Regions from separate parts of the Streptomyces yaizuensis genome, predicted to be linked through region 3. Evidence: riboswitches for the same ligand, from Rfam matches in the RefSeq annotation. Region 3 holds a riboswitch; each other region holds the start of a gene.

Region 1 (2,189 bases), on a different contig from region 3:
TCGACCACCTGGTGAACACCGCCAGGACCTTCATCTTCGACACCGGACTCGCCCCGGCGGCCGCCGGGGCCGCGCTCGCCTCCCTGCGGCTGCTGCGCCGGACCCCGGACCTCGCGGCCCGCGTCCGGGGCAACGCCCTGGCCCTGCACCGGGGCCTGACGGAGCAGGGCTTCACCGCCCGCCGCCCCGACGCCGCCGTGGTGTCGGTACGGGCGCCCTCGGCGACGGAGGCCGTGGAGTGGGCCGCGCGCTGCCGCGCCGCCGGGCTCGCCGTGGGCTGCTTCAGGCCCCCGTCCGTCCCGGACGGCGTCTCCCGGCTGCGGCTGACGGCCCGTGCGGACCTGACCGACCGGCAGATCGCGTGGGCGCTGTCCACGGTGGCCGCCACCGCCCCGGCGGCCGCGCGGGAGCCCTCCGTACCCGCCCCGGCCCTCTGACTCCCTCTATGCCCTCTATGCGGCCTGTCGTGACCGCCGGAACGCCGGAAGCCCCCGGCCGGACCTCCTTCGAGGTGTCCGGCCGGGGGCTCCGGCTGTGGTTCTGCGCTACGGCTTCACGCGCCGCGGACGTGCGCTGCGGGCCCACGCGCGACGGGTTTCGGCCATGCGCGCCGCGCGGGTCTCAGACCCGGCCGTAGCGCACGTTCTTGGTCCAGATCTTGTCCAGCTTCACCCATGACCCCCTCTTGGGCGAGTGCCAGAGCTTCCCCTTACCCGCGTAGATCCCCACGTGATAGACGTACCCCCGGGAGTGGAAGAAGACGAGGTCCCCCGCCTTGCGCTTGGACGCGGAGATCTTGCGCGTCTTGTTGTACTGCTGCTGTGCGGTGCGCGGGAGCTTCTTGCCCGCCTTCTTGTACGAGTAGAGCGTCAGCCCGGAGCAGTCGAAGCGCTTGGGGCCGACGGCGCCGTACCGGTACGGTGCGCCCTTCTTCGAGGCCGCCACCTTCAGTGCCTTGGTCGCGTGCCCGGTCGCGGCGTGCGCCTCCGAGGTGCCTCCCGGCACCAGGAGCGAGCCACCGACCGCCGCGATGGTGAGGGCCGACACGGCCCCCGCCCGGCTCATCAGGAACGGGACGTTTTTCTGCGCACTCATGCGCAACCCTTCGTCAGCCGCCTGTGAAGGATGACCTGTCGGGTTCGGGTGGACGAAGTTTCCCGGCCGCTGAACGGCTTCACCCCGAGGAACATCCGGACGAGGTTCCGTCCGTCTGTCCCGTACTGCTCGGGTCCTCCACTCCTGCCGAAGCACTCCTGTCGACCAAAGTCCGCAGCGGCGGCAGGACTCGGCGTCCGCCCGGACCGCCCCGCCGAGGTGACGGGGGCTTGTCGTCCCAGGGATCTTGACCCACAACCCGATCAAATTCCGAGCGGAAACGGCTATATGTGAGGTTTGCCACCATTGGTCTGTTCAGGTGGACAGCGGCTCCGGGCGTTCCCGATCTCGACAGGGAACCATGCCCGTACCAGCGGCGGAATATTATATTCCGGATGCTCGGTCGACATTCGCGCAACTCGACCGTAGTCCCACCCCTGGGAACACGTACATCATTCGGACTACCACGACTGGTACTCGAATGGCGGTCGGACCCCTGCGGACGGATGGTCAGGAAGCTTGTGGGGGTGGTAGGGAGACGCGCCGCGCTCTGCGCTCCCCGTCGAGCGCCCTGAGCGCCCGCGCGAGGGTCGCGGCGTGCACCTCGTGTTCGCCCCGGTGGTGCATCAGCGTCAGCGCGTCCCGCAGCGCGCCCGCGTGGGCGACCAGCGCCTGAGCCGCCCGCAGCGCGCCGTACGTCTGCGTGGCGCGCGCCGGGTTGAGCCGCCCCAGCTGGTCCACGGCATCGAGGTACGCGTCGACGAACGCGCCCTCCGCCCGCGTCAGCGCCGGCAGGGGTGGCCCGAACGGCCCGAACGGCCCGGGCGGCTCGGACGACGAGTGTCCGGAGTATGGCATTTCGTCCCCCGTCTACTGTGCCTGGCCGGCGCCACGGCGGCCGACGACCTCGTCGACGACCCCGTACTCCCGGGCCTCGGCGGCCGTCAGAAAGAGCGTCCGTTCCAGGTCGGCCGCGATCCGCCGCTCCTCCTGGCCGGTGTGGAGGGCGAGCAGCGCGGAGAGCTGGGCGCGCTGCCGCAGCAACTCGGCCGCGTGGATCGCGAGGTCGCCCGGGCTGCCCTCGGCCGGCTCCT
Region 2 (2,189 bases), on a different contig from region 3:
CCGGTTCACCGCCGCCCCCATGTTCACCGCGGCCCCGCTGATCGCCGCGCCCTTCTTCTCCTTCCGGGCCACCCTGGTGACCGGCATCGCGGCCGTCCTCGGCGTGCTCGCCATCCACTTCCACAAGGGGACGGCGGACGAGTCCCCCGCCTACACCGAACTCCTCACCGTGATCACGGTCTCCATCCTCGCCCTGGTGATCAACCGGGTGATCACCCGCGGCAGCGAGCGGCTGGCCTCCGCGCGCGTGATCGCCGAGACGGCACAGCGCGCCGTGCTGCCCACCCCGGCGGAACGGATCGGCGGGCTGCGGATCGCCGCCCGGTACGAGGCCGCGCTCGCGGACGCCTTCATCGGCGGCGACCTCTTCGCCGTCCAGGACACCCCGCACGGGGTCCGGCTGGTCGTCGGCGACGTACGGGGCAAGGGGCTGGGCGCGGTGGAGGCGGTCGCCGTCGCCATCGGGGCCTTCCGGGAGGCTGCGGAGCAGGAGGCCACCCTGGAAGGGGTCACCGAACGGCTGGAGCGGGCGCTGCTCCGGGAGGCCCGGCGCCGGGACACCCTGGACGCCGTCGAAGCGTTCACCACCGCCGTCCTCGCGGAGATCCCGCACGGCTCGGGCACCGTCCGGCTGGTGAACCGGGGACACCCCGAACCGCTGCTGCTCCATCCGGACGGCGCGCTGGACGTCCTCGAACCCGCGGAGGCGGCGCTGCCGCTGGGCATGGTCGAACTGGGGGCCTGGCCGGACCGGGTCGGCGAGCATCCGCTGCCGCCGGGGGCGACGCTGCTCTTCTACACCGACGGACTCTCCGAGGCGCGGGACGCGAAGGGGCACTTCTACGAACCCGCCGTCCGCCTGGCCGGGCGGGTCTTCCCCGGGCCCGGTGAACTCCTCGACGAACTGCTGGACGACGTACGCCGGCACACCGGCGGCGGGTCGACGGACGACATGGCGCTGCTCGCGGTGGCCCGCCCCCCGGCGGAGCCCTCCGCCGGGCACCGGACCCGGCACGAGCGCTCCGTTCTGCGGCCCCTGACGTCAAGGCGGCATAAAGGGTCGCACGCTCCGTAGCCGGAGCAGTGCCATCCGATAACAATTGACGCACCGTCAGATAGGGCTCTCCGCCCGACGGTGGCTCAAGTCGCCCGACTCCGCCCGCTTATGTGGCGTTAAGTCCATGGCAAAGAGATTAAAGATCGTCCTGAACAACTTGGAATAAGGACCGCCCGTCTATTAACGTTCGATAACGCAGCGCGGTCGTCCCAGCCGTCGTCAGGGCGGCACCGTGCGCACGCGCCGAATCCCGCAAGGGAACCGGGGAACCACCTCTTGGGGTGAATCGGGCTCCATCCACCGTGCTCTTCGCGGTGGCGGGTGCCCGTAGGAGACCTTCCTGCTCCGAACCCGTCAGCTAACCCGGTAGGCGAGAAGGAAGGAAAGGAGTGCGCCTCAGTGGCGTCCAACACCCCTGCCCCGGAAGCTCCGTTCAAGTCCGGGGTCTTCAGTGACGAAGGGGCCGCTCCGACCCCCGGCGTGTGGAACCCCACCGCCGAAACGATTCGCCCTGTCCGTGGACGCCACCGCAACAAGGTGATGAAGCAGCGCGGCGGTCTCGCCCGCAGCTCCACCGTCCTCGGTGTCGGTGTGATCGCGGCGGTCGGCGCCGGCGGTATCGCCACCGCGCAGGACAAGCCTGCGGTCTCCATCTCCCTTCCCGACGCCTCTTCTCTACCCGGTGTCGGCTCTTTCATGTCCGAGGACGGCGACAACGCCTCCGGTGCGGGCGACGAGAGTGCCTCCTACGCCGCGATGGGACTGGTGGCCCAGGAGGCCGGGTCCGAGCAGGCCACCGCCGCCGAGGCCCTGCGCTCCCGGATCCTGGACCAGGCCGAGGAGCAGAAGGCGAGCGCCGAGGCCGCCGCCCGCGCCGCCGCCGAGCGCGATGCCGCCGAGAAGGCCGCCGCCGAGGCCGAGAAGGCCGAGAAGGAAGCCCAGGCGAAGGCCAAGGCGGAGAAGGAAGCCAAGGAGAAGGCCGAGAAGGAGGCCAAGGCCAAGGCGGAAGCCGAAGCCAAGGCCAAGGCCGAGGAGGAGCGCCTCAAGCGCCTCGCCGGCAGCTTCTCGATGCCGCTCTCCTCGTACACCCTCACCTCCACCTACGGGCAGTCCGGCCCCATGTGGTCCTCCG
Region 3 (2,189 bases):
AGAAGGCCGGGAAGGCGGCCGGGCAGGAGGCCGGGAAGTCGGCCGACAGCGGCACCGCCCGCGACACCGCCACCCCGGACGCGAAGGCGTCGGGCGGGGGCGGCGGCAAGGGCACGGAGGGCGCCACCGAGGGGACCGACCCCGCGCCGGCCCGTACCCAGGGCGTCGGCAACGGCCCCGACCGCACCACCGGCTCCGGTACCGAGGCCCCGGCGGGCGGCGGCAAGCACCGGGGCGCACCCGCCGACGAGGCGGCCGACGGCACCACCCCGGCGGCCGACGCCTCCTCACCGGCCGGTACGGCCGCCTCGGACGAGGTCCGGGACCGGGCGGCCGACACCCCGCAGACCTCGCGCGGCGGCGACGCGGCCCGCGACGGCGCGGCGTTGTCCGGTGCGGCACAGAAGGCCGGTGTCACGGTCGGGACCGGCGCGGCGGGCACCTCGCCGTCCGCGTACACCGTCCAGCCGGGCGACAGCCTCTCCGCCATCGCCGAGGCCGAGAAGGTCGAGGGCGGGTGGAACTCCCTCTATGAGCGCAACAAGAAGGAGGTCGGCGCCGACCCCGACCTGATCCACCCTGGTCAGAGCCTGGATCTCAGCGCCGCGCAGCAGTAGTTGCGCCGGGGTTTGTCCTGGTTTGCAGAAATGAGACAAGGGTCTCTTTGCGAAATCTCTGCCCCGGCTCGATCCGGAATATTGAATTCCAGGCCTCACCTGCGGAAACGTCAAGATCCGGAGTGGTGAGATGGGCGATTTCTCCCCGATGTTCATCTTTGAACATCGGGGAGGGCTGTGCGTACGGTCTGACCGCTCGCCACAGCGGGCACCGTCGACCGTCACGCCGAATCCTGCCGTCGGTCGGGGGGAAACACGACGCTCACAGCGCCGGAGGCAGGAGCGGGGGACCCAAGGTTTGCGCCGGTCCCGGCCGCTGACGAACGGTTCGTGAACCGTTCGCCCAGCAGTCGAACCGGCTGGGGGTGAAGCCGTGCGCCAGTCGCACGGCCGGGCAACTCACTTGGCCCGAACCCGACAGCTCACTTCGCAGGCGTCGGTGAGGGAGATCTCCATGCTGTTTTCCGGCAAGGGCAAGCACCGCCGTCCGTCCAAGGCCGTCCGCGTCGTGACCTTCGCCGGTGTCACCGGCGCCGCTGTCGCCGCCCCGCTGATGGGCGCGAGCACCGCCACCGCCGCCACGGCCGCCGAGTGGGACAAGGTCGCCCAGTGCGAGTCCGGCGGCAACTGGTCCATCAACACCGGCAACGGCTACTACGGCGGCCTCCAGTTCTCGGCCTCCACCTGGGCCGCGTACGGCGGCACCGCCTACGCCCCGACCGCCGACAAGGCCAGCAAGTCGCAGCAGATCGCCATCGCCGAGAAGACCCTCGCGGGTCAGGGCAAGGGTGCCTGGCCGAAGTGCGGCGTGGGCCTCTCCAGCACCCCGTACGGCGGCGGCTCCACCACCGCCCCGGTGCAGCAGGCCCCGAAGCAGGCCACCAAGCCGGCCCCGCAGCAGCAGGCGCCCCAGCAGCAGGCCGCCCCGCAGCAGCGCGCCGAGGCCCCGGTGACCCGCTCCGCCGAGCGCGCCCCCGCCGCCGCCCCGGTGCAGCAGCAGTCCGCCCCGTCCCAGGCCCCGGCCAAGGGCTTCCTCAAGGGCGACGGCGAGTACGCGGTGCAGGCCGGCGACACGCTCAGCTCCATCGCCGAGGCCAAGGGCGTCAAGGGCGGCTGGCAGAAGCTGTTCCAGCTGAACGAGGACATCGTCGACAACGCCGACGTCATCTACGTGGGTCAGCAGCTCCACCTGCGCTGACCCGCCCCCCGGGTGCTTCCCGGGCCACGGACCGCCCCGGTCCGGCGCGCTTCCCCCCGTTCGCGCCGGACCGGGGCTCCGGCCTTTCCCGGGCCCGATCCCTCGTACCAACCGCTACTGAGCGGTAGCTTTGCGGCGTTTTGCCCCGCCCTGCTGTATTTCTTTATCTTTTTCGTCCCAGCGGTCGGGCATCCGAGGGGACGGACCCCGCCCGCCGGTTAGGCTCTTGTCGCAAGGCCGATCGCGGCCCTGCACTCCATGCGTCACATCCCAGAAGGAGATGCTCGTGCCGTCCATCGACGTCGTCGTAGCCCGGGAAATCCTGGACTCCCGAGGCAACCCCACGGTCGAGGTCGAGGTCGGCCTCGACGACG
Region 4 (2,189 bases), on a different contig from region 3:
CCTGCGCCCCGGCGTGCCGCCGGATGACCACGAACCCCTCGGATTCCAGGGTGCGCAGGGCCTCGCGGACGGGGATGCGGGAGACGCCGTAACGGCGGGCGAGCCGCTCCTCGGCGAGCCGGGCGCCGCGCGCGAGGGCCCCGGAGACGATGTCGTCGCGGATCGCCGTGCAGACCGAGTGCGCCGGAACGCGCATGACCGAACCTCCGCTGTGGTCCGCCGCTGTCCGCCCGGGTTCCGTCGGGCCGCCGCCACGGCCCCCTCGGGGCAGGGGTCGCCGGCCGCCCCGGGCCGCGCGGCCCTGTGCCGCGCGTTCGGCGACTCTATTGCAGGGAGCGCTCTTTCTCCGTGGGGCCGCGTCCGGCGCCGCCTTCTTCCGGCCAGCCCTTGGGCCCCCGGCGGCGGAACCGGTACGGCGGAGTACGCCGAAGGCCCCCGGCGTGCTCGCCGGGGGCCTTCGGTGACGCCGTGCACGGGGCCGCGAGGGCCGTACGGGCGCGGTGGGCTCAGATGTTCACGTCGTGCGCGCGCAGATAGGCGACGGGGTCGACGTCGGAGCCGTAGTCGGCGCCGCTGCGGGCCTCGAAGTGCAGGTGCGCGCCGGTGGAGTTGCCGGTCGAGCCGGCCAGGCCGATCTGCTGGCCCGGCAGCACGCTCTGCCCGGTGGTGACGTTGAGGGAGTGCAGATGCCCGTACTGGGTGTACGAGCCGTCGTTCATCCGGATCACGACGTTGTTGCCGTAGGCGCCGCCCCAGCCGGCCTCGACGACGGTGCCCGCGCCCACGGAGACCACGGGGGTGCCGAGGGCCGCGTGGAAGTCGATGCCGGAGTGGCTGCCGGAGGACCAGTAACCGCCGCCCGCCTGGTACGCGGTGGAGACGTACGAGCCGGCGACCGGGGCCTGGTAGGCGTTGAGCCGCTTGCGCTCGGCCTCGCGGGCGGCGCGCTCGCGGGCCTCCTGGGCCTCGCGCTCCCGGGCCTCGGCCTTGCGGCGGGCCTCCTCGGCGGCCTCCTCGCGGGCGATGGCCGCGCGCTTCTGGGTGACGGCCTGGTCGGCGACCTCGTCGGCGATGGAGTCGGCCTCGGCGTCCGCCGCGAGAATCATGAAGGTGCCGGTGTCCTCGGAGGAGGACGCGGGGGTGGCGGACGTGTCGTTCCCGGCGGCGGCGGCCGGGGAGGCGAGGGTTCCGCAGACACCCGTGGTGGCGAGGGTGGCGACGCCGGCGATGCGTGCGCCGTTGCGCGACACACGGCCCGGAGCACGGTGTTTCCCGGTGGAGCGGGTCAACGCCATGGAGAGGCTGATCCTTTCCTTCCTTCTCGCCTACCGGGTTAGCTGACGGGTTCGGAGCAGGAAGGTCTCCTACGGGCCCCTCCGCGCGGAGCGAAGGCGTCCGATTCACCCCTGGGGACGGTGGGTCCCCGGCTCCCCCGGGCTCGCACCCGGTGGGGACTCGGCGATGACTGTCCGTGCCACGGATGCGGCGTACAGCGGGCGAACAGCCGGACCGACGCTACGGTCGCCGCCGCCGGTTCGCCAAACAGACGGCGATTTTTGTTGGCTATGCCACAGCCCAGAAAGGCCAGTTCCCCATGACTTCCCATCAAAAATGGACAAAGAGCAGGAAACCCCGGCGATGTGGAGCGCATCACCGGGGTCATCTGTCGCCCTGACCCACCCATACCGGGCAGAACAGGGCAGGGGAAACGGGTCAGCCGGTCACGACGGTGACCTCGCCGATGCCCAGCGCCTTGGCCGGCTCCGCGATCTGCGACGCGTCACCGACGAGCACCGTCACCAGCCGGTCCACCGGGAAGGCGCTGACCACCGCGGCGGTCGCCTCCACCGTGCCGGTCGCCGCCAGCCGCTCGTACAGCCGCGCCTGGTAGTCGTCGGGCAGGTACTGCTCGACCTGGTCGGCCAGCGTGCCCGCGACGGACGCCGCCGTCTCGAACTTCAGCGGCGCCACCCCCACCAGGTTCTGCACGGCGGTGTCGCGCTCCGCGTCGGTCAGCCCCTCGGCCGCCAGGGTGCGCAGCACCTGCCACAGGTCCGCCAGCGCGGGGCCGGTGTTGGGCGTGTCCACGGAGCCGCTGATGGCGAGCAGCGACACACCCGTGCCGTCGGGCGCGGAACGCAGCACCTGCCCGAAGGCGCGCACGCCGTAGGTGTAGCCCTTCTCCTCGC

What was found. A riboswitch is a leader RNA that binds a small molecule or an ion and turns the genes downstream of it on or off. The one in region 3 is predicted to bind cyclic di-AMP.
Region 1: it holds a riboswitch for cyclic di-AMP, as region 3 does, so the genes downstream of both, SYYSPA8_RS15345 (C40 family peptidase) here and SYYSPA8_RS33855 (transglycosylase family protein) in region 3, are expected to answer to the same signal.
Region 2: it holds a riboswitch for cyclic di-AMP, as region 3 does, so the genes downstream of both, SYYSPA8_RS19590 (M23 family metallopeptidase) here and SYYSPA8_RS33855 (transglycosylase family protein) in region 3, are expected to answer to the same signal.
Region 4: it holds a riboswitch for cyclic di-AMP, as region 3 does, so the genes downstream of both, SYYSPA8_RS35495 (M23 family metallopeptidase) here and SYYSPA8_RS33855 (transglycosylase family protein) in region 3, are expected to answer to the same signal.

The regions. Positions count from the first base shown of each region.
Region 1 covers NZ_BSBI01000005.1:387,881-390,069, reverse strand. Annotated here, with positions in the region: gene SYYSPA8_RS15350 (8-amino-7-oxononanoate synthase) at 1-437, shown strand, start outside; gene SYYSPA8_RS15345 (C40 family peptidase) at 622-1,095, opposite strand; cyclic di-AMP (ydaO/yuaA leader) riboswitch at 1,099-1,260, opposite strand; gene SYYSPA8_RS15340 (hypothetical protein) at 1,606-1,953, opposite strand; gene SYYSPA8_RS15335 (ATP-dependent Clp protease proteolytic subunit) at 1,966-2,189, opposite strand, start outside.
Region 2 covers NZ_BSBI01000008.1:20,218-22,406, reverse strand. Annotated here, with positions in the region: gene SYYSPA8_RS19595 (PP2C family protein-serine/threonine phosphatase) at 1-1,075, shown strand, start outside; cyclic di-AMP (ydaO/yuaA leader) riboswitch at 1,289-1,445, shown strand; gene SYYSPA8_RS19590 (M23 family metallopeptidase) at 1,457-2,189, shown strand, end outside.
Region 3 covers NZ_BSBI01000019.1:103,552-105,740, reverse strand. Annotated here, with positions in the region: gene SYYSPA8_RS33860 (transglycosylase family protein) at 1-617, shown strand, start outside; cyclic di-AMP (ydaO/yuaA leader) riboswitch at 876-1,068, shown strand; gene SYYSPA8_RS33855 (transglycosylase family protein) at 1,072-1,815, shown strand; gene eno (phosphopyruvate hydratase) at 2,096-2,189, shown strand, end outside.
Region 4 covers NZ_BSBI01000022.1:14,685-16,873, forward strand. Annotated here, with positions in the region: gene SYYSPA8_RS35490 (GntR family transcriptional regulator) at 1-196, opposite strand, end outside; gene SYYSPA8_RS35495 (M23 family metallopeptidase) at 507-1,295, opposite strand; cyclic di-AMP (ydaO/yuaA leader) riboswitch at 1,309-1,471, opposite strand; gene SYYSPA8_RS35500 (M16 family metallopeptidase) at 1,714-2,189, opposite strand, start outside.